DNA from 2 places in the Kocuria gwangalliensis genome. Region 2 is predicted to be linked to the other one. Evidence: predicted binding sites of a transcription regulator. Region 2 holds the regulator's gene; the other holds the start of a gene.

Region 1 (15,208 bases), on a different contig from region 2:
CTCGACCAATTCGGCCGTGGCGCGGTTGGCCTTAAGCGTGGGAATACCCCGTTCCTCGGCACGCTGTGCCACCGGGGACGGGGTCAGAACCTTTTTTCGTCCCACCGGGGCGTCCTCGCGGGTCAACACGGCGACAACGTCCAGGTCGTTGCGTTCGAGAAGCGCGTCGAACGGGATGACGGCGGTTGCCGGGGTGCCGGCGTAGAGAACTTTGAGTGGCTGACTCACGTTCAGGAGTCCTCTCCGCGAGTGAAGGCCGATCCTTTAAAGGACGACCCGGTGAAAGAGGAGTCGTTGGAGACCCCAAGGCGCTGAGTTTCACGTTCCCGGGCCACGCGGTCCACCGTGTCCTGGTACTCGGGTGCACGCATCGCGCGCATGGCCTCTTTGCGCACCTCGCCCTCGAGCCGGTCGATGAACAGCGTGCCGTGCAAATGGTCGGTTTCATGTTGGAAGCAGCGCGCGAGCAGGCCCGTACCTTCGCGGCGCACGGGCTCTCCGTTCATGTCCACGCCCGTGATGAGCGCGTAATCACGCCGTGGGGTGTGATAGCCGGGTCCCGGAACCGAGAGGCACCCCTCCCCGCCCTCCTGGGGTTCGTCACCCACTTCCAGGACGGGGTTGATCACGTGACCGGAATCCTCGCCGATGTCCCACGTGAAGATGTGCAGTCCCACCCCCACCTGTGGTGCGGCCAACCCGACACCCTTGACGGCGTACATGGTCTCGACCATGTCATGGATCAACGTCCGAAGTGAGTCGTCGAAGTCCGTGACAGTGAGTGCCGGTGTCCTGAGGACAGGGTCCCCCTGGGTTCGGATGCGCAGGATTGTCACTGCGAATTACTCTCCTCGGTCGCCTGGGTCTGGGGTTCCTTCAAGTCTACGGTGACGGCCATGGCTCCCCGACCCACCGGGTGGTGCTCCAGTGGTGGCGGGACTATGGCCCGCAGTTGTTGGCCTGCCGCCTCGATTTCGGCCGAGCGGGCCCACACCTTGGCCAGGGCGCAGAACTTGAACCAGTGGGCCGGCAACTGGTCCGGGACGGCCTGGACCGACAGCGCCTCCGTGTCACCAATAGCAACGGCCATCAGAACTTCCGCATTCGCGAACTCCCAGGGCTGCCATTCACCGGCTGCGGCATCCACGAGGGATTCTTCGGCCTTCAAACCGGCTACAAGCTGTGTGACCACCTTGGCGTCCGGGGCCTTGACCCGCCCGTTGCGGTCCGTGCCCCGGGTCTTGTAGTCGATCAGGCACACTTTTCCGCCGATACGCGCCACCAGGTCGAGCGTGCCGGCGTAACCGACGGTGGAATTCCACACGGTGATCTCCGCTGCCAGCGGTTCGGGGCGGTACAGCTCCCACCACTGGTCAGCACTGTCCGCGAACCGGGACTCCTGGTGCTCGGCCAACGTTTCCCGTGCGTGCTCCACACGGTGGTCCTGTCCCATGGCTTGCAGGGCCAGCTGTTCGCAGTAGTCGTGGACACGGTCGCCGCGCTCGGCGGCGCGGTCCCTGTGGCGCTCCGCCGCCTTGGCCGCGTGGTTGACCAGGGCGCGGCGGCGTCGTGCGTCGCGCATTGCCTCGGGAAGTTGCGGGTCCGCGGCCAAGGCCTGTGCGGCGCTGTAGCCATACCAACCGCCCAAATCATTGGCTTGGCACCCGATGACCGTGGTGATGGACGGAACCTGCGGATCCTGCCCCTCCGCACGCGCGTACATGCGTCCGTAGGGAGTTTGTTGGGCCAAGCGTGGTTGCGTCATGGGGCCACCCTACGACCCGCCACCGACAGGGACACCGGGCGTTCCCGGGGATGCACAAGACCCCGATTCCGGCTGGAATCGGGGTCTTCAGTGTGCGCGATACTGGGATCGAACCAGTGACCTCTTCGGTGTGAACGAAGCGCGCTACCGCTGCGCCAATCGCGCTTGCAACGTTGAAAACCATAGAACACTTTTCGGTCACATGCCAATTAATGGCGACTCATCCCCGGCTCGGCCATATGGATCACCGGATGGCCCTTCGTAGGCCGCCGTCGATTTGCTCGAACGAAATTGTGTGGGTAATGTTCTAGCTCGTTGGCACAGCCCGGAAAGGCGAAGCACTCAACCCCCACCGGTTGAAAACTTCCCCGGACAGGCGCTGACGGACTGTGATAGAGTTTCCGCTCGGAAGAACGGCAAACCGGTTTCACGGAAAGTCTTTCAACCAACAATGCGGACGTAGCTCAGCTGGTAGAGCATCACCTTGCCATGGTGAGGGTCGCGGGTTCGACTCCCGTCGTCCGCTCGCAGTAATCGACAGCCATGTCGAGACCTGAGACCCTGTCCTTCAAGGATCTGGTCCCGGTGGGGTGGCCGAGTGGTTAGGCAGCGGCCTGCAAAGCCGTCTACGCGGGTTCGAATCCCGTCTCCACCTCGGCTCCGACCACCCTCGCTCGGCGAGAACGTTTGAGCGCGATTGGCGCAGCGGTAGCGCGCTTCCCTGACACGGAAGAGGTCACTGGTTCGATCCCAGTATCGCGCACCACGGCAAAACCCCGGTACGAATGTGCCGGGGTTTTCGCATGTCCAAACTCCCCCGGCAGCTGAGGCGCCCTGTGAACCTTGCCTCACATCTCATGGGTCGTTGCAGCCCTTTCCCATGGCTGTAAGGGTTCCTAAGAAACATCAGGTGCGCCGGTGACCCTCGGCGGCCAGCTCCCCAAGAGTTACCCCGCCCATAAAGGAACCGCCCCGCTCGAACGCGTGGTCCGAGCGGGGCGGCAATTGTGCGTGAGCGGTCAACCGGTCAGGGCCGACCCGTCACGTGTCAGAGCATGCACGAGACGCAGCCTTCGATCTCGGTACCTTCCAGTGCGAGCTGGCGGATGCGCGAGTAGTACATGGTCTTGATGCCCTTGCGCCACGCGTAAATCTGAGCGCGGTTGATATCACGGGTTGTGGCCGTGTCCTTGAAGAACAGGGTGAGCGACAGGCCCTGGTCCACGTGCTGGGTGGCAGCGGCGTAGGTGTCGATGATCTTCTCGTATCCGACCTCGTACGCGTCCTGGAAGTACTCCAGGTTCTCGTTGGTCATGAACGGCGCCGGGTAGTACACGCGGCCCAGCTTGCCTTCCTTGCGGATCTCGATGCGCGAGGCGATCGGGTGAATGGAAGACGTGGAGTTGTTGATGTACGAGATGGAACCGGTGGGCGGCACGGCCTGCAGGTTCTGGTTGTACATGCCGTCCGTCATGACCTTGGCCTTGAGCTCACGCCAATCCTCCTGGGTGGGCAGGGCGATTCCGGCCTGGTCGAACAACTCACGCACTCGTGCCGTGACCGGCTCCCACGCCCGGTCCGTGTACTTGTCGAAGTACTCCCCCGACGCGTACTTGGAGTTCTCGAAGCCCTGGAAGGACTCACCGCGCTCCTTGGCGATCAGGTTGGACGCGCGAATCGCGTGGTAGGTGACCGCGTAGAAGTAAATGTTGGTGAAGTCGATGCCCTCTTCGGACCCGTAGTAAATGTGCTCCTTGGCCAGGTAGCCGTGCAGGTTCATCTGCCCCAGACCGACCGCGTGCGACATGTTGTTGCCGCGACGAATGGAGGGCACGGAGTCGATGTTGGACATGTCCGACACCGCCGTCAGGCCGCGAATGGCGGTCTCGATGGTCGACGGGAAGTTCTCGGATTCCATGGCCATGGCAATGTTCATGGAGCCCAGGTTGCAGGAGATGTCCTTGCCGACCTCGGCGTAGGTCAGGTCCTCGTTGTACACCGAAGGTTCGGAGACCTGCAGGATCTCGGAGCACAGGTTGGACATGATGATCTTGCCCGCCACCGGGTTGGCCTTGTTGACCGTGTCCTCGAACATCACGTACGGGTAACCGGACTCGAACTGCACCTCGGCCAGCGTCTGGAAGAACTCGCGGGCGTTGATTTTCTGCTTGTGGATCCGGGAGTCCGCGACCATCTCGTGGTACTTCTCGGACACGTTCACGTCCGAGAAGGGCACGCCGTAAATGCGCTCCACGTCGTACGGGGAGAACAGGTACATGTCCTGGTCTTTTTTGGCCAGCTCGAACGTGATGTCCGGGATGACCACACCCAGGGACAGGGTCTTGATGCGGATCTTCTCGTCAGCGTTTTCACGCTTGGTGTCCAAGAAGTTGTAGATGTCCGGGTGGTGGGCGTGCAGGTACACGGCACCGGCGCCCTGCCGGGCACCCAGCTGGTTGGCGTAGGAGAAGGAGTCCTCCAGCAGCTTCATCACGGGGATCACACCCGAGGACTGGTTCTCGATCTTCTTGATGGGCGCGCCGGATTCACGCAGGTTGGTCAGCGCGAACGCCACACCACCGCCGCGCTTGGACAGCTGCAGCGCGGAATTGATGTTGCGGCCAATGGACTCCATGTTGTCCTCGAAGCGCAGCAGGAAGCACGAGACGAGCTCGCCGCGCTGCTTCTTGCCGGCGTTGAGGAACGTAGGAGTGGCCGGCTGGAAACGGCCCGTGATGATTTCCTCCACGAGCTGCTCCGCCAGGGCCTCGTCACCGTCAGCCAGGTACAGCGACACCATGACCACCCGGTCCTCGAAACGCTCCAGGTAACGCTGACCGTCGAATGTCTTGAGCGTGTAAGAGGTGTAGAACTTGAACGCGCCCAGGAACGTCTCGAAACGGAACTTACGGGCGTAGGCCTGCTTGGAGAGCTTCTTGATGAACTCGAAGCTGTACTTGTCCAGTACCTCCGCCTCGTAGTACTGGTGATCCACCAGATACTTGAGCTTCTCTTCCAGGTCGTGGAAGAACACGGTGTTGTTGTTGACGTGCTGCAGGAAGTACTGGCGCGCGGCCTGCTGATCAGCCTCGAACTGGATCTGGCCGTTGGCGTCGTACAAGTTCAGCAGAGCATTGAGCTCGTGGTAGCCCAAGCCGCGGTAGCGCTCGGGGCAGGTGGGGTCTTCGTGGCCCGGTTCAACGCTCAGTCCCGGGGCTGCGTGGATGCTTGCCAAAACTTGTCCAATCCTAGAGTGACTTCTTCTACGTCTTGGTCGGTGCCCATGAGTTCGAACTTGTAAAGCAGGGGCACTTGACACTTCACGGCCACTTTTTCCGCCGCTACGCAGAACAGTGATCCGAAATTAGTATTTCCCGCGCCTATGACACCCATAAGGTGCTGGCGGTTGACGGGCTGGTTGAGGAATTTCACAACCTGAGGGGGAACCGATCCGGCGCCGCCGGGCCTGCCGTAGCTGGGCACGGCCAACACGAACGGCTCAGTGAGTTGGGGGGTGGGTTCAGAAGTTTTCAACGGCAACCGTAAGGACCTGACCGGAAGCTTCTGGATGAATCGGTCGGTGTTGCGGGTGACCGAGGAAAAATACACCACCAGGGGGGATTCCTCCCCCGCGGTGACATCGAGTCGATGGCTTTCGCGTTCTTGAGCCGCGGCCAACACGGTGGCCAAAGTGCTCATGGCGTGTCACTTCGATTCTGGCTGTCGGGCTATGGTGCGGGGGAGAATTCCGACGCCGCCGCGACGGTTCGCGGGCGGGCGTCGGGTTTCTTGACGGCTGCGGGTTTGACGCCAGCGCTCTTAGGCGGACAGCAGAACAGCCAAGGAGTTGATCTTGTCCGGGCGGTAACCGGACCAGTGATCCTGGGCGGTTTCCACGACCGGGACCTGCTGGTAACCCAGGCTCACCACGTGCTGGTAGGCGTCCGGGTCCTCGGTCACGTCGACCACGGTGTAGTCGATGCCCTTCTTGGTGAGGGCACGGTAGGTGGCGTTGCACTGGACACATGACGGCTTGGAGTACACGGTGACGGACATATCCCAATCCCCTCGGAAACTAGTGGCGGGAGTACTGCGCTTCCGCGGCGATCGTGACACATCTGGTGTGTTACCGCTGGTTGCGTCAAGTGCTCTGTATGACTGCGTCAATACTACATCTAGTGCCAGACAAGAGAAGTGCCCCCAAGATGATGTGGTGGCCTTAATCCACAGGTGTCTCTCGGTTATCCCCTCACTGTCCACAGGCCGGTGCGGAAACGGGCGCGAGAACTCGCGGAATCGGCCCGCCCTGTGGACAACGGGGGAGGCGTTGAACACACCCGAAAATTAAAAAACCGGCGTGTCGAGATCGTTCTCGACACGCCGGTTTCGGTGTCAGGTGACCCCTACAGTAGGCCGGCTTCGTGGAGCTGGGAGGAGATGGATGCGCCGTCGTTGCCCTCGATCCACAGGGTGCCTTCCGGAATCGACACCGTACGATCCTCGGTGGCGCGCGCACCGGCCGCCAACACGGCTTCGGTGGGTGACAGGTTGCGGATCACGATGGCCGCCACGGACTCGGGGTGACGCTGGGCGAAACCGGAGTAAATCTGCGGATCGTGCTGTCCGTCGTCGCCAATCAGGATCCACCGCACGTGCGGAAAGTTCTTGGCCAGTCGCCGCAGGTTCTGTACCTTGTGCTGGGCGCCGGAGCGGAACCAGCGGTCCGTGGTGGGCCCCCAGTCGGTGAGCAGCAGCGTTCCGGCCGGGTAGGCGTTGCGGCTCAGGAACCGGCACAACGTGGGTGCAACGTTCCACGCGCCGGTGGAGAGGTAGAGGAACGGCGCCTTGGGATGGTGGTTGCGCAGCCGCTCCATCAGCACCGCCATGCCCGGGGTGGGTGTGCGTGCATGCTCGTTGAGTACGAACGAGTTCCACGCCGCCAGCATGGGGCGCGGCAGGGCGGTGACCATCACGGTGTCGTCCACGTCGGAGACCACGCCGACACTCTGATTCTCCGAGACGATGGTGACCCTGGCCTCGGTGACCTCGGACCCATCGGTTTGCATATAGACGGTGTAGACACCCGGCTCCATGCTCACCTGCAGGTCCGCGTCGATCACGCCGCCCTTGTCGGCCATCAAATGGAACTCGTGATCCCCCAGCCACACGTTGACATGGGCGAAGGCCAGCGGAATGGAGGTGAAAGAACGCCAGCCACGGATGAACTCGGTGGAGTCGTCGGTGGCCGCGATCAATTGCCGGGTCTTGAGCAGCACACGTCCCAGCACGCGGACGTGCCGGGTGCTGCCGTAACCGTCGAACGCGAGCATGGTGGGAAGGTCACCGCGCTGCTCGGCGCGCGCCTGTCGCCACCGGTGCAGCTTCTGCTCCCACCGATAGCCGATGTTGATGGCCTCTTCCGTAACCTGATCTACGGTCTGAAAAAGGTCCCCGCTACCGGTGTGTTTCGCCATGCTTCACAGTCTCCCACAGCTGTTCCCGCGCACGACGCCGCCGCGTACCGTGCCGTGGTTCGGCCCGGCCCGCGGCGGCACCCGGGGGTTCGCGAGCGCCGTCGGCGTCGAACTCAGCCGCGTACGTAGCGCGGGAAGCGTTCGGGGCGTTCGATGGGCTGGGTCTCGGGGGCCATGTCGATGCCGAGGTCCTTGGCGAAAATCAGGCGGGTACCCGTGTAGATGCGATCGGTGCGCTCATCGAGTTCGAACACGCGGGCCCCGCGCAGGGTGTGCTGGTCCCGGGTGCCGTCGTTGAGACCGTACGTGCCGAAGCCCGTGCCCGGCCCGTACCCGAGTTCGATGCCGAAGTAGTTTCCCATGTAGGTGTTGATGTGATCGTGACCGCAGTACATGCCCAGGATGTCGCCGCGTTCCTTGGCTGCGGCGTAGATGCCGGAGTTGATCATGGCGGTGTAGACGTTCTCGTGCTTCTCCCCCACGATTCCGTGGCGTTTCACGGCGGCCGCGTGGCCTTGATCGTCGGAGGTGAACTGCTGGCCGTACCACATGTGGTGGTGCTCCCACGTGGGGATGTGGAAGTACATGAGACCCGGGATCTTCTTCCCGTAGCGGCGTTCGGTCTCCGCGGAGAGATCGTTGTACCAGCGGATCTGCTGGGGTCGGATCCAGTCGTAGCCCATGAGTCCCTCGCGATCCTGGCCGCCGGGCTTGTCTTCCGCGTAGCGGCCGGAATCCAGCAGCCACACCGCGAAGGCGGGGGCGTTACCCCGGGAGGCGCGGATCAGTAACTGGGCATTGGACGAGCCGAAGACCTTCTGGTCGTCACCGGGGTTGAGGTTGTGTTTGTACTGGCGTACGAACTCAACCAACTGGGGTTCGTACATGCTGGTGCCGTTGTCCTCGGTGGAGTCCTCGTCGTGGTTGCCGAACGTCACGGCCCACTTGATGCCCCGGGATTCCATGGGTAGCACCACGTTGTTGATGGCCTGTTTGACCTCGCGGTCGGTGCGCGGGGAGCCGTTGATCACGTCCCCGTTGATCAGGGCGAACTGGGGTTTCTCCCGATCCAAAACCTGGCTCATGAATTCAACGGTGCGCCGATCGGTGAGCGGGCCGTCCTGGGTGTCGTTGAACTGGACGATCTTGAATGTGCCGTTCTTACCGAAGGACAGCGGCATCTGACCGTGCCCCTGGCCGTGACGCTGGGCCACCGTGGCTGGTGCCGCTTGGGCGGCGGTGGGTGCGGCGCTGAGGACGCCTGCGGCGGCGAGCGCGCTGCCTCCGGTGATCAGGTTCCGGCGGCTGGGGCGAGGGGTGTTCTCGGACATGTCTGCTCCTGGTGTGAGGAAATCCTGGCTGCTGATGGCGGCTGCTGACTCACACCGTAGGGAGCGTGAGTTAAGAGGCTGTGACCTGGGGGTTTCGTGCAGGCGCACGGCTGGGGTTGGGTTGGGAACCCAGCACCGTGGTGGGATCGGGCAGTGTCTCCGGGCGGGTCATGTCCCACGCGCGCACCGCTTGCACACCGATGCCCCGGGGGCCGGTACGGCGGGTGTGGCCGTGGATCAGGAGCATGGTGGGGGCGAACAGCACGTGTCCGGACAGGGCCTGCGCCTCGTCGAAGAAGGTGCAGTCCACCGCACCCGAACCGTCGTCCACGGAAATGAACACTACGCGCTTACCGCTGCGCATGGGTGGGGTCATGGTGGAGACCCGTGCTCCTGCCACCACTACTTCGGTGCCGCTGCGCAGTCCCAGCAGCTCCTCTGCCCGGGTGACCCCGTAGGAGCGCAAGAGGGCGGCATGGCCGTCCATGAGGTGGGCGGAGACCTCGATGTTCATGGTGTCCAGTTCCGCGCGCACCTTTTCCTCGGTGCTGGGTTCTGGTTGTTCCGGCGGCAGTCCGGTCAGTTCCAGGTCCCCCAGTGGGAGGCTCAGCTGACCGGGGCCGGGTTGGCCCTTGGCGGAGGCGCTGCGGGTGGTGGCCGGCTGATCGGCCCGCCGGGTCAGGTGGGTCACCAGATCGGCGCGGGAGGCGCGAGCGCCGGAGGTGTTCAGGAGACTGTCCAGGGCCCCGGCCGAGGCCAGTCGCTGCAGGCTCCGCCGGGAGGGTCTGGCCCGGGTGCGCACATCCGTGAGGGTGGTGTAGGGCTGACCGGTCACGATCCGTTCGATTTCCGGGCTGCTGATTCCGGTGAGGCTGGTGAGGGATATGCGGATCCCCCAGGCCCCGCCGCGGGTGTAGGGGATGCCCCCGTCCAGGTCTCCGGGTTCCACGGTGCCCGGCCGGGGGCTCACGGGTTCGATGCGGTGGTGGTCCACGCTGCGGTTGATGTCCGGGCCGAGCACGGGGATTCCCATGCGCCGGGCCTCCCCCACGAGTAACCGGGCCGGGTACATGCCCGGGTCGTGTTCCCAGACCCCGGCCATGAAGGCTTCCGGGTGGTGGGTTTTCAACCACGCGGACTGGTAGGTGGGTACGGCGAAGGCCACGCCGTGGGCCTTGCAGAACCCGAAGCTGCCGAACGCGTGCAGGATGCCCCACACCTTGTCCACGGTCTGCGCGTCGTAGCCGCGGGCGAGTGCCCCGCTGCGGAAGGTGTCCTCCACGCGCTGTTCGGTTTCCGAGCCGAGTTTGCGCCGCCATTCATCCGCGGTGGCCAGTCCGCAACCGGTCATCCGGTCCATCATGCGCATGATCTGCTCGTGGTAGACGGCCACCCCGCGGGTCTCCTTGAGAATGTCCACCAGGTCTGGGTGGGGGTATTCGGGGGTGCTCCAGCCGTGGCGGGAGTTGAGGTAGGGGCGCACCATGGATGCCTGCATGGGCCCGGGGCGGAACAGGGAGATGTCCACGATCAAGTCGTTGAATTCCTCCGGGCCCATGGTGCCGATCAGTTCGCGCTGTCCCGGGGATTCGATCTGGAAGCACCCCAGGGTGTGGGTGGAGCTGATGAGTCGGAAGGTGTCCGGGTCGTCGCGGGGCATGGCGTCCAGATCCGGAGCGGGGCGCTCGGGTTCCATCCGTGCCACTTCCTGGACCGCGTAGGCCAGGGTGGATTGCATGCGCACGCCCAGGATGTCGAGCTTGATCAGGCCCATGGGGTCCATGTCGTGTTTATCGAATTGGGACATGGGCAACCCGATGCCACTGGCCTGCACCGGCGTGCGGTTCAACAGGGTTGCGTCCGAGAGGATCACCCCGCACGGGTGCATGGAGATGTGGCGGGGCAGCCGGTCCAGGCGTTCGGTCAGATCCACCAGCAGGTCCAGTTGCCGGTTGGCCTTGAGTTCATCGGCCAGGCGAGTCAGCTCGGGACGCTGGGCGATTTCTTCGCGCAGGGTGGCCCCCGGGACCCGCCACAGTTGCTCCGCAATATGGTCCACGATCTCCTGTCCCATCCCCAGTGCCAACCCGGCATCCCGCACGGCGCCCCTGGAACGGTAGGCGTTCTGCATGCTCATGAGCGTGACCCGGCTGCTGCCGAAGCGTTGGAAGATCTCGTGGTAGATCCTGTGCCGTTGCGCGCTCTCCATGTCTATGTCGATGTCCGGCAAGGTGCTACGCCGCGGTGAGAGGAAACGTTCGAACACCAGGTCGTATTCGAGCGGGTCCACCGGGGAGATCCCCAGCAGGTGCACCACCAGGGACGACACCGCCGACCCGCGGGCCGCATGCCGGACCTTCAGCTGGGTCATCAGTTCGGAGACCTCCGAGACGGTCAGGAAGTACCCGGCGAACCCCAACTGCGCGATCACGTCCAGCTCACGGTCCATCCGCGAGCGCAGCGATTCCCCGCTCAGGCCGGGGACGGTGCGGTCCCAGTTCTGGCGGGAGTGGAATCGTTCCAGGCCGGTGTAGCAGCGGGTCCTGAGTTGGGCATTGGGGTCTGCGCTGAGGCCGATGACGGAGGCCTCCGGGATCACGGGCTGTCCCGCGTGCAGGTCCGTGACGGGGTCCTGGCTGCAGCGTTCGGCCAGCCGGTAGGTGTCCGCGAGCAGGTGCGCGGCCCCGGGGGCGCCCAGGTCCGCGGCCGAGGAGATCTCGTGGGCGAGCCGGATCATCTGCGCGGTGTCCTTGAGCCAGCCCTGTCCCGTGGGTTGCAGTACCCCGGGGTCCGAACCGGCCAGTTCTTTCAGGGACATCAGTGTGCGAGCGGCGTCCAGCACGTCCGCGGTGACGGCCTGCCCGGGGTGGGCGTAGCGCACGGCGTTGGTGAGGATCACCGGCAGCCCGGCCTCACGTCCCACGGTGAGCATCCGCACGGCGTGACCGGTGCTGAGGGTACTGCCCTGCGGTGCCAGGTGGGTTGCGGTCTCCACAATGAGGCACCCCGCCGGTAGTACGCGCTTCCACGCGCGCAGGGCCGTGCGCGCGGCCCGGTACCGGCGCCGGACCAACAGTGATCCCACGTCCGAGTCCGGGCCCGTGAGCACCACCAGGCCGGGAGCTCCCCCGCCCGCGGCGCGGTGTACGTGGCGGGCGATCTGGTCGCGGGTCAGTCCGATGGGGTGGGCGCCATGGTGGTCGTGGCCCCGGTGGGCTGCGGACACCAACCGGCACAGTGCCGCGTACCCGGCCCCTCCGTTGCCACCGGTGGCCAGCACCACCACGCGCCCGATCACCCGGGGCGGCGGCGCAGTGCCGCGCCGGGGACGACCGTTCTGACCCTGCCGGCCGGTGGCGGCTCCAGCGCGTTTCCCCGACGACGCCGCTACCGGCCCCAGCAGCGCCAGGTCCACTCCCAGCACGGGAGCCACCCCGTGCTGTTGGCAGGCCAGCACGTGTTTGACCACCCCGTACAAGCCGTCCCGGTCCGTGCACGCCAGGATCTGCGCCCCGTGGGACGCCGCTACCTGGGCGAGCTCCTGGGGGCGAGCCACGCCGTAGTGCGCGCTGTAGGCGGTGGCCACGCGCAAATGAGGAAAACGCATACCTCATATTCGAAACTTTGTTCTATTAATGTCAAACCCCCTGGTCAGCCACGAGCCACCAGTGACCGGTGATCTCATGACGCACCAATTCCAGCGTGCGAGGTTCCACGGCCCCGCGTTGAGTCGCCTGGACGCGCCAGTGCTGCCGGTCCACCACGGACTGCCCGCTTTCCCGCGGAACCCTATCTTCCAGCTCCCACCAGCGGCGACGTTCATACCAGCGCTGCGGCGGGGCCGTGATGCGGTGCAGTCTGCCGCGAAACACCAGCTCGCACGGAGCTCCCGCTTCATCGCAGTGCACCTCGCAAGGCTGGCCCCAACCCTCGTCGAGCCGCACCGCGCCGTGCGTCTTGCTCCGCGTGAGGTCCGTATGTTCTACCGCAGTCAGTACCGTCATGACTCGTCCACCCTCCCGGTGTATTCGAAACTTTATTCGACTACCGTGAGAGTGCCAAGGGTCGCTGACACGCATAAGCGGAACATCCCGAAAGGCCCCGGAAAGCCCCGACGGCCACCACGATGCCCGGCGGCCGTGCCGTACGGAACGTCGTCGTACAAGGCGTCGTTGTACCGGCAGTCACAAAACTTCATCATTTACGGTGCTCAACGTTCGTATGGTTAGGTTCACGCCATAAGAATCACGAGTTCCGGTGCGAAGCCCTGGCTGGCCGGACGGCAACCCTCAGACGCTGTCGTGGGGTGCCCCAGGTGATGATTCGGCCCGCCGTCAGTTCCGGCGCGGGCAAGGACGGCGTCCGGCTCACCAGCACTGCTCCGTGACGCCCCGTCATGAGGAGTGTCATGGCCCCCACCACATCCCCGGTGCCCACGGTCACCGATTCATCACCCACCCGACAGGCCCGACCCGCCACGGATCACGCGCTCTCAAACGTAGGAGCGGCGGTGCGCGACAAGAAGCGCGTGCTCGCGGCGTCCTTCGTGGGCACGACCATCGAGTGGTACGACTTTTATTTGTACGGCGCCGCCGCCGCTCTGGTGTTCAGTCATTATTTCTTCCCGCAGGGTTCGGGCGTGGGGTCGATCATCGCCTCGTTCGCGACCTTTGCCATTGCGTTCTTCTTCCGTCCCCTGGGTGGCATCATTGCCGGGCACCTGGGTGACCGGATCGGCCGTAAGGCGTTGCTGGTCGCGTCCCTGTTGATCATGGGCGTGGCCACCACGGTGATTGGTCTGTTGCCGGGCTTCTCACAGATCGGCTGGTTCGCCGTGGCCCTGTTGGTCGCCTGCCGCATTGCGCAGGGGTTGTCCGCCGGCATGGAGTGGGGCGGTTCGGCGGTGCTCTCCGTGGAACACGCACCCAAGGGCCTGCGCGGGTTGTTCGGCTCCTTCACCCAGGTCGGTTCGGCCGCCGGTATGCTGCTGGCCACCTCGTTCTTCGCCGTGCTGCAGGGCCTCACCACCGCCGAGCAGTTCCAGGCCTGGGGCTGGCGCGTACCCTTCCTGTTCTCGGCCGTGCTCGTGATCATCGGCCTGATCATCCGCGCCGGCATTACGGACGCCGAGGAATTCCAGGAGGTCAGGCGCGAAAAGACCGCGGCGGCGTCGCCGGTGCGCGAAGTGCTCACCCAGCACACCCGCGGCGTGATCGTGTGCATTGGTCAGCGCATGATCCAGCCGGCCATTTTCTCCATCCTCACCGTCTACACGCTCACCTACGTGACCCAGCAACGCGGCGCGAGCCAGTGGGTCATGATTTCCATCCTGATCGCCGCCGCCGTGGGTCTGGTGGGCGGCCCGTTCTGGGGTTGGCTCTCGGACCGCGTGGGACGACGCCGCATGTCCGTGATCGCCGCCGCGGCCATTGGCGTGTTCGTGTGGCCGTACTTCTACTTCCTGGACCACGGGCCTCTCGTTCTCCTTCCGTTGGTGTACCTGATCGGCATGGCCGTGCTGCACGACAGCATTTACGGCCCCCAGGCCGCACTGTTCGCCGAGCAGTTCCCCACGCACCTGCGCTACTCCGGGGTGTCCCTGGGCTACCAAGTGGGCACCATCCTCTCCGGGGGCCTCACGCCCATGATTGCCGCGTGGCTCGTGGCCACCGGCGGCTCCCCCTGGTTGCTGTGCGGCTACCTGAGCCTGCTGGCCGTGATCTCCGTGGTCACCGGCCGCCTGGCCAAGGACACCGTGGTGGACGCACCGGAGACCGCCCAGTACTGACCCGGCACCACCCCGCACACGCCCCCGCACCACCCCGAAAGGACTCCTCGTGCCCCGCCCCTTGCTGCTCAACGCCTTCGAAATGCCCGTGCCCGTCCACCAGTCCCCCGGACTGTGGCGCCACCCCGAGGACCGGTCGCGCAATTACGCGCAGCTGTCCCACTGGGAACGGCAAGCACAGATCATCGAGAACGCGGGCTTCCACGGCCTGTTCCTGGCCGACGTCCTGGGACTGTACGACGTCTACGGGGGTTCGGCAGACGCCGCCCTGCGCGGTGGCGTGCAGGTGCCCCAGTTGGATCCGCTGATCCTGGCCCCGCTGCTCGCCAAGGCCACCACCACCCTCACTATCGGTGTGACCGCCTCCGTGACCTACGCGGCTCCCTACGATCTGGCCCGCCGTTTCTCCACCCTGGATGCGCTGACCGACGGGCGCATCGCCTGGAACGTGGTGACCTCCTATCAGGAGTCGGCGGCGCGTAACCTGGGTCTGGGTCAGCAGCTGCCCCACGACCAGCGCTACGACCGCGCCGACGAATACATGGACGTGGTCTACTCACTGTGGGAGGCCTCCTACGCGGACGATGCCTATGTCGCGGACGCGGCCAGCGGCGTCGTCGTGGACCCCGACAAGGTCCGGGGCGCGGGCCATTCCGGGGAGTACTTCGACGTTCAGGCGCCCGCCCTGGTTGCGCCCACCCCGCAGCGCACCCCGTTCCTGTTCCAGGCCGGCGCCTCCCCGCGCGGGCTGAAGTTCGCGGCCGAGCACGCGGAGGCCGTGTTCTTCTCCGGGCCCACTCCGGAGCAGGTCGCCACGTGGACCGCCGGTCTGCGCGAGGCCGCCGCCGGG
Region 2 (15,208 bases):
CTCGGTGGCCCGCACGGACGGCGGTTATGCCGTGGACATGGGCCCGTGGAGTTTCATGGCCGGCGGGGACGCGCGGGACAAGGGCTCGGACGCCGTGGTCACGACCGACGGTTTGACCGTCCCGCGCCCGGGTGTGTCGATCAGCATGGGTAATCCCCACACCGTGGTGGCGCTGTCCGAGGAGGACAAGCTGGACCGGCTGGATCTGCGCCGTGCGCCGTCGGTCTCCCCGGAGCCCGAGGACGGCACCAATGTCGAATTCGTGGTGCCGGTGGACCACGACGACACCGAGGTCGGTCGGATTCACATGCGGGTGTTCGAACGCGGCGTGGGGGAGACCCACTCGTGCGGTACCGGCGCGTGCGCCGCCGCCGCGGCAACCCGCTTCTGGGGCGGCGCAGAAGCCCCTGACCGCTGGTTGGTGGACGTGCCAGGGGGCGTGCTGTCCGTGACGTTCGTGCCGGCCACGGACGGTACCGAGCACGTCGTGCTGGCCGGTCCCACCCGCGTGGTCGCCCGCGCGGTTCTGGTGTAACCGTAGTGGCCCGGCCGTAGCCTCCGGTGCCGGGAATGACGGCGCTACCGCGTGCGTTGCACTGTCAGAATTCGGAAACCCTTGTCCGTGGCCGCGCGTTCGATCGTGAACTCGGCGGCGTCGAGGGCCGTGCCGAGCCAGCGCTGCAGTGAATCGCCACCCAGGTTCTTCTGCACCACCAACCAGGCGGTTCCGCCCGGGGCCAGGCGGGGCAGCCACGTCAGCAGAATCTCGTGCAAAGCCTCCTTGCCCACACGAATGGGCGGGTTGGACCACACGGTGTCGAACTGTCGTTGCCGGGGCACATCCTCCGGCCGGTAAGTCTCCACACGGGTCAACCCGTGGGTCTGCGCGTTGCGACGTGTGAGCTCCAGGCTGCGGTCATTGACATCGACCGCGGTCACGGTGGCTTCCGGATCGGCCAACCCCATGGCCAGGGTCAACGGGCCCCAGCCACAGCCAATGTCCAAGAAGTGCTGACCGTGCGGCTCGGGGACGTTGCGCAACAGCGCGGCCGTTCCCTTGTCCAGATCACCGGGGGAGAACACCCCGGCGGCGGTACGAACCTGCACCTTGCGGCCTCTCAGGTCCACCGACATCTGCCGAGGTTTCTCCGGCAGGGACGGATCGGTCACGAAGTAGTGCTGAGGGTGCGGTTCTGTGGCCATGGCTCCACATGTTATCGCTCAGTGCTCCGTGTCGGGGTGCGGCGATAGACTGAACGAACTACCAGCAGCTTGCAGATCAAGGAATTATGACTGAATCTCACCGCCCCGAAGACTCCCAACACCGTTTTCCGGTGAACTCCGGAGAACCCTCGGGTGCCGATCTCGAAGACGTCGTCGCCAGGGTCCTGGCTCGCGCCCGTGCACAGCAGGAACCGACCATCTACAGGAACGCCGCTGAAGACGCCACTGATCAACGCCGCGACCCGCTGGGCCGCGCCCGAGAACTCCACGACGAGGATTCGCACTTCTCCGACGCCGACGGCGAGCAGCAGGACCTCGCCGAGCGCCACGCCCTCCGTCGTGTTGCCGGGCTGTCCACCGAACTCGAAGACGTCACCGAGGTCGAATACCGCCAGCTCCGGCTGGAACGAGTGGTCCTGGCGGGGCTGTGGTCCGCGGGAACGCTCGCGGACGCGGAGAACTCACTCCGTGAACTCGCCGCGCTCGCGGAGACTGCCGGTTCGGAGGTCATGGACGGCATGCTCCAGCGTCGCGTGAACCCGGACCCCGGAACCTACTTGGGGTCGGGCAAGGCACTTGAATTGCGCGATGTGGTCGCGGCGACCGGCGCTGACACCGTGGTCGTCGATGCCGAGCTCGCACCCTCACAGCGCCGTGCGCTGGAGGACGTCGTGAAGGTCAAGGTCATTGATCGCACCGGGCTGATCCTCGACATTTTCGCTCAGCACGCCAAGTCCAAGGAGGGCAAGGCCCAGGTCGAGTTGGCCCAGCTGGAATACATGCTTCCCCGCCTCCGCGGGTGGGGTGAGTCCCTGTCCCGTCAGGCCGGTGGCCGTGCGGCGGCCGGTGAGGGCATTGGTTCGCGCGGCCCGGGTGAAACCAAGATCGAGCTCGATCGACGCAGGATCCGTCAGCGCATGTCCAAACTGCGTCGCGAGATCGAGGCCATGAAACCGGCCCGTGAAACCAAGCGGCTCAACCGCAAACGCTTCTCGGTGCCGTCCGTGGCCATTGCCGGCTACACCAACGCCGGGAAGTCGTCGCTGCTCAACCGCCTCACGGACGCCGGTGTGCTCGTGGAGAACGCGCTGTTCGCCACGCTGGATCCCACCGTGCGCAAGGCGGAAACGCCGGACGGTATCGGCTACACGCTCTCGGACACCGTGGGTTTTGTGCGTTCGCTGCCCACTCAGTTGGTCGAAGCCTTCCGCTCCACGCTGGAAGAAGTGGCGGACGCGGACGTGATCGTCCACGTGGTGGATGCCTCTCACCCGGACCCCGAGGGTCAACTCAAGGCCGTCCGCGATGTCCTCACGGACGTGGGGGCGACCGACATCCCGGAATTAGTGGCGCTCAACAAGGCAGATGTCGCGGATCCCGTGGTGCTGGGTCGTCTCCTCAACCATGAGAGCCCTTCCGTGGCCGTCTCCGCCCGCACGGGCGAGGGCATCGAGGAGCTCAAACAGCTGATCTCGAGGGCCATTCCCCGTCCGGATCATGAACTGGACCTGCTGATTCCCTACGTCTACGGTGAGGTGGTCTCACGACTGCACGCCCAGGACGCTGAGATCCTCCGAACGGAACACACTGAGGACGGCACCCGCCTGCGCGTGCGCGTGCGGGGGAGCCTCGTGCCGGAACTTGAACCGTACCGGCTCGGAGCGGCGCAATCGGGGGACACCGAAGAATCCGAACCGGGCGCGGAAACCGCATAGGTATGGCAGACCCGTTCATTGACGAGAGCGGGCGGGACATTTCGGACATCCGGCCCGAAACCCTGCCCGGAGCCAAGGACTCCCTCGAGCTCCTGGACGCCGCCGTGACCGCCATGGGCGGGCAACGGCGGGAGGGCCAGCGTTTCATGACCGCCAAGGTGGCCGAGGCGCTGGACTCGGGCAAGCACCTGCTGGTCCAGGCGGGCACGGGCACGGGCAAGTCGCTGGCCTACCTGGTTCCGGTGTTCGAACACGCTCAGACCGCGGACAAACCCGTGATCATCTCCACCGCAACCCTGGCGCTGCAGTCGCAGGTCACGGGCCGTGACGTACCGCGCGTGCTCGATGCGGTCGAGGAACACCTGGCGCACCGGCCCAACGTTGCGCTGCTCAAGGGTCGCTCGAATTACGCGTGCCTGCACAAAATAGGTGGCGGTTACCCCACCGACGACGACGCCGCGCTGTTCAATCTCGCCGATCCGGCCGGTGCCGCTCGGGCCGGGGAGACCGCGGTGGGCAAGTTGGGCCAGCAGGTCAAACGACTGCGGGAATGGGTCGAGTCCACCGAGACCGGTGACCGTGACGACGTGCAGCCCGGTGTCTCCGATGCAGCCTGGCGGCAGGTTTCCGTCACCGCGCGCGAATGTATTGGCCGCAAATGCCCGCTGATCGAGGAATGCTTTGCCGAGAAGGCGCGATTGGCCGCCGGCGAGGCGGACGTGGTGATCACCAACCATGCGTTGTTGGCCATCAACGCCTTCGAGGGTTTGGCCGTGTTGCCCGAACACGACGTGGTGGTCGTGGACGAGGCCCATGAATTGCGGGACCGGGTGACCGGAGCGGTCACGGGCGCGCTGTCCGGTGCGGCCGTGCGAGCCGCAGCCAGCGGCGTGCGCAAACACACCGCCGCCCCGCACGATGATTTGGACAAGGCCGCGGACGCCTTCGACCGCGCCTTCAACGGCGATCCGAACGGACTGCTACCGCGGGGTTTCACCGAGGAGCAGGTCTATGCGGTGCGCGGCGTTCAGGACGCGGCCCGTTCCGGGCTCAGCGCAACCAAGGGCGATTCCAACGCGGAGGACGCCGGACGACATGCCGCGCGTTCCCGGCTGTCGGAACTTCTCGACACCGCCGATCGGATGCTCAGTGCCAATACGGATCACGACGTCCTGTGGATCTCCCGCGTGGGCCGCTGGGACCAGTCCTCCGGATACGTGTCCCCGGATGCGGGGGAGCCGGCAACCCTGAACATTGCTCCGCTCAGTGTGGCCGGCGCCCTTCGCGAAGGACTCTTCGACGGCCGCACGGTCGTGCTGACCTCGGCCACGCTGGCGGTGGGCTCATCGTTCTCATCCGTGGCCGGCGCTCTCGGTCTGCAGGGCGCCGGGTCCCCGCCGTGGCGCGGTGTGGACGTGGGAAGCCCGTTCAATTATCCCAAGCAGGGAATTCTGTACGTGGCCAGGCACCTGCCCAAACCGGGCCGGGGCGTCTCCTCGGACCAGTTGGCGGAACTGGCCGAACTGCTCAAGGCCTCCAACGGCGGCGCCCTGGGGCTGTTCTCGTCCCGCCGCGCGGCCGAAGAAGCCGCTGAAAAACTACGTGAGCTGATCGACACCGACATCCTCTGCCAGGGTGAGGCGTCCCTGCCGTCCCTGGTGAAGGAGTTCACCGACGACCCCACCGCCAGCCTGTTCGGCACCATGAGCCTGTGGCAGGGCGTGGACGTGCCCGGCAACTCATGTCGGTTGGTCGTGATTGACCGCATCCCGTTCCCGCGGCCGGATGACCCCTTGGGAACCGCCCGCACCCGTGCGACCGAACGAGCGGGCGGCAACGGCTTCATGGCCGTGTCAGCAACGCACGCGGCGGTGAAGCTCGCTCAGGGCGCGGGACGCCTCATCCGTTCAAGTAACGACCGCGGCGTGGTGGCGGTCCTGGATTCACGACTGGCGACGGCGCGCTACGGCACCTTCCTGGCCAAGTCCCTGCCGCCGCTGTGGCCCACCGCGGACAAAGCCACGGTCCTGGGCGCCCTGAAGCGGCTGAGCAGTTCACAGTAGTCCTACAGCCTTCACCCGACGGGTTGGTGTCGTCACCGATGACGGTGGGCAAAGACCCCGGTGAATCACAGGGACCGGAAAACCGACACGACCTTGCCCATCACGGTGGCGTGATCACCCAGGATGGGTTCGTACTGCGTGTTCTGGGGCAACAACCACGTGTGTCCGTCGCGTTGGCGGAAGGTCTTCACCGTGGCCTCGTCGTCCAAGAGGGCCGCAACGATCTCACCGTTGACCGCCGTGTTCTGTTGGCGCACCACGACCCAGTCCCCGTCGCAGATGGCGGCGTCGATCATGGAGTCACCCGAGACCTTCAGCATGAACAGGTCACCGTGGCCCACGAACTCGCGCGGCAAGGAGAACACGTCTTCGACCGACTGCTCCGCCGTGATGGGACCACCGGCGGCGATTCGGCCGACCAGGGGCACCGATGCCATGGAGCCGTCAGAGCTGCTCGCGGGCAGCTGATTGATGTTGTGCACCGAGCCGGTGGGGGACGTTGAAGCCCGTTCCGCGGTGTGGGGCTCACCCAGTTCACGGGCCAGTTCGGTCTCGGAGAGTGGACGAAGAACTTCCATGGCGCGGGGGCGCCTTGGATCCCTGCGGATGTACCCCAGCTTCTCCAATTGACCCAGTTGGTGGGTCACGCTGGACAGCGATGCCAGGCCCACGACGTCGCCGATTTCGCGCATGGACGGGGGATAACCGCGCTCACCGATGGAACGCTGCACCGCGCTGAGGATGGTGCGCTGGCGAGCGGTCAGTGGCCGCTGCGAACGCGGGGACTCCGAACCGGAGGGGGAAGGTGTGCTCACGAGTTGGGTCCTTTCACCGTGTGTCCACCGCGGGATCAACCGCGAGGGATGCCGTACTCGCCGAGCTCGATCCGGGCGCTTATGCGTGTCGGAAGTGTTCGATCAACTAGTACGGGCGTTGCTTAAAGACTAGTGCCCCCGGAGTGAGGACTCAAACACATGTTCGATTTTTCCCTCGACAAGGTTCGTACACCCGTGCTAGAACTTAACTCCGGTATTCGAAAACGTGTTCTAACACCGGGAAAAGGGTTCGAACACCCTGCCGCCTTATCCCGCGGTTACCGGAGAGATCACCAGGAGGTTGCCATGACCACACGCATCTTGCCCACCAGCGCTCGCAGCATTGCTCGAGCACCCAAGCTCAATCTCACCCGCCGAGGGCGGTTCGTCTTCATTGGGGTACCGCTCATTACGGGTGCCGCGGCGCTGCTGGTGGTCGCGGTCATTTTCTTGCTGCCCACCACGGTTCAGGCCAACAGCGAGCCCGTGGGTGACCCGGTGACCCATACCGTGAGCGTTCAACCCGACCAGTCACTGTGGGAGATCGCGTACGCGGCTGATCCCCAGCGCGACACCCGTGAAGTCATGGACGACATCGTGGAGCTCAATGGATTGGCGTCCTCGGAGATCTCCGCCGGCCAACTGCTGGAGGTCCCCGCACGCTGAATCGTGCGAAGGCACCCCCGGCGCTTAAGCTAGGGGAGTGAGCCAAAATCTCGATCGTTTAGAAGCCCTGCCCTTGCGTGAGAATTTACGGGGCATGTCCCCGTACGGTGCCCCCCAACTCGATGTTGCGGTGGCACTCAACACCAACGAGAACACTCACCCCGTTCCGCAACCGGTGGTGGATGCCATTTCGGAGCGCGTGTCTCAGGCCGCCGGGCAGCTCAATCGCTACCCGGATCGGGAGTTCACGGAACTGCGCACCGCGCTCGCCGGTTATCTGGGCCACGGTCTAGGGGCTGAAAACCTCTGGGCCGCCAACGGGTCCAATGAGATCCTGCAGCAAATCCTGCAGGCCTTCGGGGGTCCCGGCCGTTCGGTTCTCACGTTCGTCCCAACCTACTCGATGTACCCGCTGCTGGCCTCCGGGACCGGTACCGAGTTCATCGCGGGCCGGCGCGCAGAAGATTTCACGTTGTCGGCCGAGTCCGCCGCAGCGCAGGTTCGCGAGCACACGCCGAACGTGGTATTCCTGTGTTCACCCAATAACCCCACCGGCACCGCGCTGGGTTTGGACGTGGTTCGGGCCGTGTACGAGGCCGCTGCGGAATCCGATTCCATGGTCATTGTGGACGAGGCCTACGCGGAATTCGCCCGGTTCGGCACACCGTCTGCGTTGACCCTGCTCGAAGGCCGCCCTCGGCTGATTGTCACTCGCACCATGAGCAAGGCCTTTGCCCTGGCCGGGGCCCGACTGGGCTACTTCGCCGCGGCCCCCGAGGTCACGGATGCCATTCGCCTGGTGCGGTTGCCCTATCACCTCTCCGCCGTCAGCCAGGCCACGGCCTTGGCGGCCCTCGAACACAAGGACGTCCTGCTCAGCACGGTGGAAGACATCAAGATGCAACGGGACCGCATTGTGGACGATCTCAAACGCCTGGGTCTCGCACCCGCGGAGTCCGATTCCAACTTCGTGTTTTACGGCGGCATGGCAGACGCGCAACGGATGTGGCAGCACCTCCTGGATCACGGGGTGCTGGTGCGCGACGTCGGAATCCCCGGCCACCTGCGGGTGACCGCGGGCACCGAGGATGAGACCACCGCGTTCCTGACCGCCGTGGAGAGCTACCTCCAATCCGCGTGAGCCGCGGGTCGGGCCTCCGACGGTCACCGGGCGGGCGGGTCGGGCCCGCCCAGTAGACTGGATATCGCCGCTGTTTCCGGCGGGCACTTGCAGAAATCGAGGAGTCACACCCCGTTATGTCCCCAACCAACTCACCTCGTACGGCCGTGGTGGAACGCGTGACCAGTGAATCCACGGTGCGCGTGGAACTCAACCTGGACGGCACCGGTCAGTCCACCATCGAGACCACGGTGCCCTTCTACAACCACATGTTGACGGCGCTGTCCAAGCACTCCCTGATCGACCTCAACGTGCAGGCCCACGGGGACACCGACATCGACGTGCACCACACGGTCGAGGACACCGCCATTGTGCTGGGCGATGCCTTCCTGCAAGCACTCGGTGACAAGAGGGGCATCCGTCGTTTCGGTCACGCCACCATCCCCCTGGACGAGGCACTGGCTTCGGCGGTCGTGGACGTCTCGGGTCGCCCGTACGTGGTGCACACCGGCGAGCCGGAGGGTCAGCAGTACCACTTGATCGGCGGGCACTTCACCGGCTCCATGACCCGCCACGTCTTCGAGTCCTTCGCCTATCACGCCCAGTTGTGCCTGCACATCGACGTCATTCGCGGCCGGGACCCGCATCACATCGTGGAAGCGCAGTTCAAGGCACTGGCCCGCGCGCTGCGCGAGGCCGTGGAACCCGATGCCCGCATGGCCGACGCCATTCCGTCCACCAAGGGGGCCTTGTGAATCCCGAGAACGACCAGGTGACCGACTCCGAGCAGGCCCCGTGCGTCGTCGTTCTCGATTACGGCGCCGGCAATGTGCATTCCGCCGTGCGAGCGCTCGAAGCCGCGGGAGCGAGGGTCAAACTCAGTGCGGACCCGGAGGACGTCATGGACGCCGACGGGCTCGTGGTCCCGGGCGTGGGTGCGTTCGCGGCCGTGATGGCCGGATTGCGGTCGGTCCAGGCTCCCCGGCTCATCGACCGTCGCTTGAGCGGTGGCCGTCCCGTCCTGGGTATTTGCGTGGGATTGCAGGTCATGTTCGATGAGGGTGTCGAACACGGTGAGCGCTCGGAAGGCCTGGCCCAGTGGCCCGGAACCGTGGAACGGTTGAACGCACCCGTGGTTCCCCACATGGGATGGAACACCGTGGAACCGCCGGAGGATTCGGTGCTCTTCAAGGGCATCGAGGACGAACGGTTCTACTTCGTGCACTCCTACGGTGTGCAGGATTGGAATTTCGATCAGACGATCGACCGCATGAGGGCACCCGGGGTCACGTGGTCCGAGCACGGTGGCCCGTTCGTGGCCGCGGTGGAGAACGGTGCGTTGAGTGCCACGCAGTTCCACCCGGAGAAGTCCTCGGCCGCGGGCATCGCGCTGCTGCGCAACTGGCTTGGCACACTGCCCCGGACCGGTCGCATGGGCGAACGCATGCCCGTGCGCGGCGTGGAGGTCGAGAAGTGACCTATTCCATGCTGACCATGGTGCTGGGCGCGTTCTTCGTGGGCGGTGCCATTTCTTTCAAACAGCAGAAGAAGCCCCTCTGGTCCGTGCTGCTGCTGGCGACCATTGCTCTGGCGCTGGTCGGTTACGGCGCGTATTCCTGGGTCACCTCCCTGTAGCGTCCCGCCGCGGCGCGGGCCGCGGCACCCACCTTGCACATCAATGTTGAATTTTTCGCGCGGTCTTCACCGCCGGTAAGGAGAACCATGTCCCAGGACACCACCCCCCGTTTGGAATTGCTGCCCGCCGTTGACGTGCAGGACGGTCAGGCCGTTCGCCTGGTGCAAGGTGAAGCCGGTTCGGAAACCGGTTACGGCGATCCCGTGGAGGCCGCTCTGCTGTGGCAGGAAGCCGGTGCGCAATGGCTGCACCTCGTTGATCTGGATGCTGCCTTCGGGCGCGGTGACAACATTGACGTGCTGCGTCGCGTGGCGGATCAGATCGAGATGAAGATCGAGATGTCCGGCGGTATCCGCGATGACGAATCACTCGAACGTGTCCTGTCCCTGAACCCGGCCCGCATTAACCTGGGCACTGCCGCGCTCGAGAACCCCGAGTGGACCCGGCGCGTGATTGCCCAGCACGGGGACGTGATTGCCGTGGGCCTGGACGTTCGCGGCACCACGCTGGCCGCTCGCGGTTGGACCAAGGAGGGCGGGGACCTCTGGGAGGTCCTGGACCGCCTCGAGGCGGACGGCTGCTCCCGCTATGTGGTCACGGACGTCACCAAGGACGGAACGCTCAAGGGGCCGAACGTCGATCTGCTGGCCGAGGTCGCTCGCCGCACCGACAAGCCCGTGGTCGCTTCCGGTGGTGTGTCCTCCCTGGAGGATATTGCCGCCCTGCGCGAGCTCGTCCCCGTGGGTGTCGAGGGCGCAATCGTGGGTAAGGCGCTCTACGCCGGCAAGTTCACGCTCCCCGAGGCGCTGGATGTGGCCGGTCGACCGAATGCCTGACGGGTCTTCCTCCCGGCCGCTGCCCGCCCACATTGCCGCGCAGTTGCGCTCGGCCGGCGGCGCGGAAGACACCGGCGGCCAGGCCTGGGAGGGTCGCAACCTGGGGGAGGGCACCAGCCACACGCACTTGTTCCCGGACGACGACGGCGCCTCGGCACCAGCGATCGCCTCCGCCCTGGCGGCGTGGCGGGGCGGGCACGCCACTGAGGCGGCAGTGGTTGCGGCACTACCCGGCATCAGGGTGTTCGTGCCGATCGTGGCTGAGGTCTCGCACTCGCAGATCACGGAACACGGACTCGTGTCCGACAAGGAAGCGGACATGGCCCTCGTGAGTGTGCGGACCGCTGACGGGCGTAAGGCCCTCCCGGTGTTCACCGCGGTGGGTGAGCTGTCCGCATGGAACTCCGAGGCGCGACCGGTCGCAGTGGATATCCGCAAGGCCGCCCTGTCCGCTGTGCAGGACGGCTCGGACCTCCTGGTGGTGAACCCCGCTGCCGACCCGGCCTTCGTGGTGCGTCGCCCGGCCATGTGGTGCGTTGCGAAGGACACGCCGTGGACGCCGTCGTACGCGGACCTCACCGTGGACGATGCCGTACTGCGTGCGGCACTGGGCATGGAGAACATCGTGTCCGCCCGCACCGAGCCCGGCCCCGGGATCCACGGACGCCGCTCCGACGGCGCGGTGCTGGACGGTGGGGCGACCGGGCCCGAACTCGTGATCGTGGTGCAGCTGACACCCGGACTGACCCAAGAAATGGTTCAGGCCACGATCGACCGGTACCAGCAGAAGCTGGCCACCGAGCCGATCATGGCCGAGAACGTGGATTCCTTGGGGCTGCGCCTGACCGTTTAGCCGAACACGGGTCCGGTGAACTTCTCACCGGGACCGGAGCCGGGGGCATCCGGGAACGGGGAGGCTTCGCGGAAGGCCAACTGCAGGGACTTGAGACCGTCTCGCAGGGGGGCCGCGTGTTGGGAGCCGATCTCCGGTGCGGCTGCGGTGATGTAACCGGCCAGCGCGGTAATGAGTTTGCGGGCCTCGTCCAGGTCCTTGAGTTCCTCGGCATCGTCACCGGCGGCCAGGCCGCACTTGACCGCGGCGGCGCTCATGAGATGCACGGCGGCCGTGGTGATGACCTCCACCGCGGGAACCTCCGCGATGTCGCGCATCTGCTCGTTCACAGCCGCTACGGTCTCGTCCGCTGCGCCGTGTCCGTCTTGGCCGTGGGGGTGGTCGTCGAATTCAAAGCGCTCGTTGCGCGGTGCGTCGGTCATGGATCTACTCTAAATCAGTCCCACCACCCCGGCGCACGGCCCGCTCACGGCCGCGGGGAGCCAGGGATCACGGCCACGGTTCGCGCACACCGCCGACCATGCGCTAAACTGTCGGGCAGTGTGCAAGTGGAGGTAACTCCCACCCGCGTCCGCTCGTTTCACAACGGGTTGCAGGATACCGGGTCAGTGACCGGAAATCCGGGGTCCATGCCGCCAGGCATGTGATCCATGGGCATTTCTGATGACAGTGTGGTTTCAACCTCCGCTCGCGCCTACCGCAGCGGAGGTTTTTTGTTGCGGTAGTTCATAGCAACGGGGAAACCCACGAACATCAGGAGATTGGCATTAGCGATCCACGTATCAATGACAGAATCCGTGTCCCGGAGGTCCGTCTTGTCGGACCCGGCGGCGAGCAGGTTGGCATCGTACGCGTCCAGGACGCACTGCGGCTAGCACGCGAATCGGATCTCGATCTGGTCGAGGTCGCACCGAACGCCAAGCCTCCCGTGGCCAAGCTCATGGACTTCGGCAAGTACAAGTACGAGGCCGCGGTCAAAGCGCGCGAGGCTCGCAAGAACCAGGCGAACACCGTGCTCAAAGAAGTTCGGTTCCGCCTCAAGATCGACACTCATGACTATGAGACCAAGGTCGGTCACGCCAAGCGCTTCTTGGGCGCCGGTGACAAGGTCAAGGCCATGATCCAGTTCCGCGGTCGTGAGCAGCAGCGCCCCGAAATGGGTGTCCGTCTGCTTCAGCGCCTGGCCGAGGATGTCGCCGAGGTGGGTGTGGTGGAAACCAATCCCCGCGTTGACGGTCGCAACATGGTCATGGTGATCGGTCCGCTGAAGAACAAGGCCGAGGCCCGCGCCGAAGCCCGTCGTCAGAAGCAGCGCGACGAGTCCAAGGCGGACAACGACCGCAAGCAGCGGGTGGACACCTCCCAGGCCGCACCCGTGACCCAGTCCATCGGGGACGCGTTCCCGGAGGAGCTGCGCAGTGCGGCAAGCGCACCCGAAACCACGGAAGAAGTACCGGCTCAGAACAACGAGCAGGCAATGGTCGCGGATCAGGCGGACACCAAGCCCGAGACCACTCAGGATGAGGCACCCAAGTCCGAGCCCGAGGTTGTGGCTGCACCGGCCGTTGATCCCAAGATCGGACAGGCTGCTCCGGCAGTGACCGAGACCGAGGAACAGGCTGAGAAGCGCATCGCGAAGTCCGAGGACGTTTCCACCGAGAAGCCCAAGGCCGCGGCGTCGTCGACCACCAAACCCAAGGCGGCACCCAAGCCGGCATCGGCGGCCGTACCCAAGGCCGCACCCAAGCCCGCTGCGGCTCCGAAGCCCGGTGCACCCAAGCCCGGCGCTCCCAAGCCGGGTCCCGCCAAGCGCTGAGGCGCGCGGCACGCAGTGAATTGACAGCGTTGGGCGTGCCACACGCTCAACACAAGCGTGGCCGTCGCTGCTAAGCGGCGGCCCACCGGTGTGCGTCACCGGTTGAACCAAAGGAGACGGCCACTATGCCGAAGATGAAGACCCACAGTGGGGCTAAGAAGCGTTTCAAGCTCACCGGTTCGGGCAAGGTCAAGCGTCAGCAGGCCAACCGCCGCCACTACTTGGAGCACAAGTCTTCGCGACTGACCCGCCGCCTCGCGAGCGATCAGATCGTGAGCACCCCGGGCGAGGCCAAGGCCATCAAGCGGATGCTGGGCAAGTAAGCCAGCGCTACACCAAGTTTTGTGCCGTGACAGCGGCACCGTGAAAATGTGAGATTGTTCCGATCGTGATCGGAACCGAACCGTAAGGAGTACACACGTGGCACGTGTGAAGCGGGCGGTCAACGCCCACAAGAAGCGTCGTGAAATTTTGGAGATGGCCTCCGGTTACCGCGGGCAGCGTTCGCGCCTGTACCGCAAGGCCAAGGAACAGGTGCTGCACTCGTACACCTACTCCTACAACGACCGTCGCAAGAAGAAGGGCGATTTCCGTCGCCTGTGGATCCAGCGCATCAACGCTGCGTCACGCGCCAACGGCCTGACCTACAACCGTTTCATCCAAGGCCTGAAGGCCGCCGAGGTTGAGGTGGACCGCCGCATGCTGGCAGAGCTGGCCGTCAATGACGCCAACGCTTTCGCCGCCCTGGTCACGGTCGCCAAGGACGCACTGCCGGAGGACACCTCCGCGCCGCGCAACGCTGCCTGATCAGGTTCGTGAACTTCACCGAGCGCCTGGGAGACCGGCTGCTGTCCAACACCCGTTCCGATCGGGTTCGTGACGTGGCCGCGTTGACCAGGCGCTCGATTCGTTCCAAGCGCGCACTGTTCCGCGCCGAGGGGCCCCAGAACGTGCGCGAAACACTCCGGCTGGCCCTTTCGGACACGCCCCCGCCCGGTCTTCCGGGGCTGGACGCCGTGTACGTCACCGAGGCGGAGCTGGAGCGCCACCCGGACATCGCCGCGGATCTGGAAGCCCTCGCCGAACGCGGGGGAGTGTTCATCCGCGCGGTCACCGCAGAGGTGCTCGCGGCCATGACCGACGCCGTGACACCCCAGGGCATGTTGGCCGTGTGCTCCCTGCCCACTCTCACCCTCGATCTCGCGCTTGCGCGGGCCGAGCTGGCCTGCGTCCTGGTTCGCGTTCAAGACCCCGGTAACGCGGGAACGGTCGTGCGCGCCGCGGATGCCGCCGGCGCCCGTGCAGCGGTGTTCACCTCCGGCAGCGTGGATCCGTTCAATCCCAAGGCCGTGCGCTCCTCGGCGGGTTCGCTGTTCCACGTTCCGGTGGTCACGGGAGCGGAGCTGGCCGAGATTGCTGTGGCCGCCCGCCAGCACGGCCTCGGAATCCTCGCCGCCGACGGGTACGCGGACATTTTGGTCGACGAGCTCGCCGACGCCGCCCTGCTGCGATCCGCGGGTGTGGAACCTTTCGCGCACACTCCCTACGAGTTGTCCCGCCCCACCGCGTGGCTGTTCGGTAACGAAGCCCAGGGCCTGACCGACGAGGAAAAGGCCCACGCTGATTGTGCCGTGGCCGTCCCGCTCTACGGCGCCGCGGAATCCCTCAACGTGGGTACCGCCGCGACCGTGTGTTTGTATGCTTCGGCGCGAGCCCAACGCCGCGCGCACCCATGAGCGCCCCCGCGTCCCACGATCCTCGCACGCGGGTCACGGGCGCCGCGATCCTCGATAACGCTCAATCGCCCACCCGATTATTGGTGGCCCAGCGTGCCTATCCCGAGCAGCTCCGGGGGCTGTGGGAGTTCCCCGGCGGGAAACAGGACCCCGGCGAGGGCGCTCAGGAGGCCCTCGTGCGGGAATGCTCCGAGGAGCTCGGCGTCACCGTGCGAGTGCTCGAGGAAGTCCCCGCCCCGGACCCGGAGGGTTGGCCCCTGAAGGGGACCGCGGTGATGCGTGTCTTCACGGCGGTGGTCACTGATGACCGCACACCCGTCGCTGGGGAGGATCACCTTCAACTGCGCTGGGTGGACCTGGCTGATCCCGATCCGATCCTCGACCTGGACTGGATCCCCGCGGATCTGCCCATCGTGGGGGCACTGCTCAAGCAGCTCGGAGTCGGCAACCCCGCAACCGTGAGGCACGGACACTGACCATGGCACAACACACCGAGACTCGGCAGGATCCGGCAGCGTGGAGCGCCCTGTGGGCCATGGTCCTGGGGTTCTTCATGATCCTGGTGGACGCCACCATTGTTTCCACCGCCATTCCCGCACTCATGGCGGGCCTCGACGCGCCCATCGGGGGAGTCCTGTGGGTGACCAGCGCCTACCTTCTGGCCTACGCCGTGCCGCTGTTGATCACCGGGCGGCTGGGTGACCGCTTCGGTCCGCGCACCATGTACT

The links. Region 2 encodes LexA, which represses DNA repair genes until DNA is damaged. Its sites were predicted from a motif close to TCGAACANNTGTTCGA; they were not measured.
Region 1: ABEA06_RS03765 (DUF6504 family protein) is a predicted target of LexA. The motif match lies at 12,599-12,614, and genes of this name have one in related genera.

Annotation. Positions count from the first base shown of each region.
Region 1 is NZ_BAABLN010000008.1:95,848-111,055, forward strand. It holds gene fmt (methionyl-tRNA formyltransferase) at 1-228, opposite strand, end outside; gene def (peptide deformylase) at 231-836, opposite strand; gene ABEA06_RS03710 (cytochrome) at 833-1,765, opposite strand; tRNA gene ABEA06_RS03715 (tRNA-Val) at 1,859-1,930, opposite strand; tRNA gene ABEA06_RS03720 (tRNA-Gly) at 2,219-2,291, shown strand; tRNA gene ABEA06_RS03725 (tRNA-Cys) at 2,350-2,420, shown strand; tRNA gene ABEA06_RS03730 (tRNA-Val) at 2,457-2,531, shown strand; gene nrdE (class 1b ribonucleoside-diphosphate reductase subunit alpha) at 2,814-4,973, opposite strand; gene nrdI (class Ib ribonucleoside-diphosphate reductase assembly flavoprotein NrdI) at 4,970-5,464, opposite strand; gene nrdH (glutaredoxin-like protein NrdH) at 5,585-5,821, opposite strand; gene ABEA06_RS03750 (App1 family protein) at 6,169-7,239, opposite strand; gene ABEA06_RS03755 (metallophosphoesterase family protein) at 7,353-8,570, opposite strand; gene ABEA06_RS03760 (DNA polymerase III subunit alpha) at 8,641-12,177, opposite strand; gene ABEA06_RS03765 (DUF6504 family protein) at 12,209-12,574, opposite strand; SAM riboswitch class IV at 12,814-12,932, shown strand; gene ABEA06_RS03770 (MFS transporter) at 12,979-14,358, shown strand; gene ABEA06_RS03775 (NtaA/DmoA family FMN-dependent monooxygenase) at 14,408-15,208, shown strand, end outside.
Region 2 is NZ_BAABLN010000013.1:23,222-38,429, reverse strand. It holds gene dapF (diaminopimelate epimerase) at 1-535, shown strand, start outside; gene ABEA06_RS05995 (class I SAM-dependent methyltransferase) at 580-1,203, opposite strand; gene hflX (GTPase HflX) at 1,290-2,939, shown strand; gene ABEA06_RS05985 (ATP-dependent DNA helicase) at 2,942-5,002, shown strand; gene lexA (transcriptional repressor LexA) at 5,068-5,817, opposite strand; gene ABEA06_RS05975 (LysM peptidoglycan-binding domain-containing protein) at 6,124-6,483, shown strand; gene ABEA06_RS05970 (histidinol-phosphate transaminase) at 6,521-7,624, shown strand; gene hisB (imidazoleglycerol-phosphate dehydratase HisB) at 7,741-8,358, shown strand; gene hisH (imidazole glycerol phosphate synthase subunit HisH) at 8,355-9,080, shown strand; gene ABEA06_RS05955 (hypothetical protein) at 9,077-9,238, shown strand; gene priA (bifunctional 1-(5-phosphoribosyl)-5-((5-phosphoribosylamino)methylideneamino)imidazole-4-carboxamide isomerase/phosphoribosylanthranilate isomerase PriA) at 9,326-10,075, shown strand; gene ABEA06_RS05945 (SseB family protein) at 10,068-10,928, shown strand; gene ABEA06_RS05940 (DUF1844 domain-containing protein) at 10,925-11,245, opposite strand; gene infC (translation initiation factor IF-3) at 11,689-12,744, shown strand; gene rpmI (50S ribosomal protein L35) at 12,870-13,067, shown strand; gene rplT (50S ribosomal protein L20) at 13,165-13,551, shown strand; gene ABEA06_RS05920 (TrmH family RNA methyltransferase) at 13,560-14,480, shown strand; gene ABEA06_RS05915 ((deoxy)nucleoside triphosphate pyrophosphohydrolase) at 14,477-14,956, shown strand; gene ABEA06_RS05910 (DHA2 family efflux MFS transporter permease subunit) at 14,959-15,208, shown strand, end outside.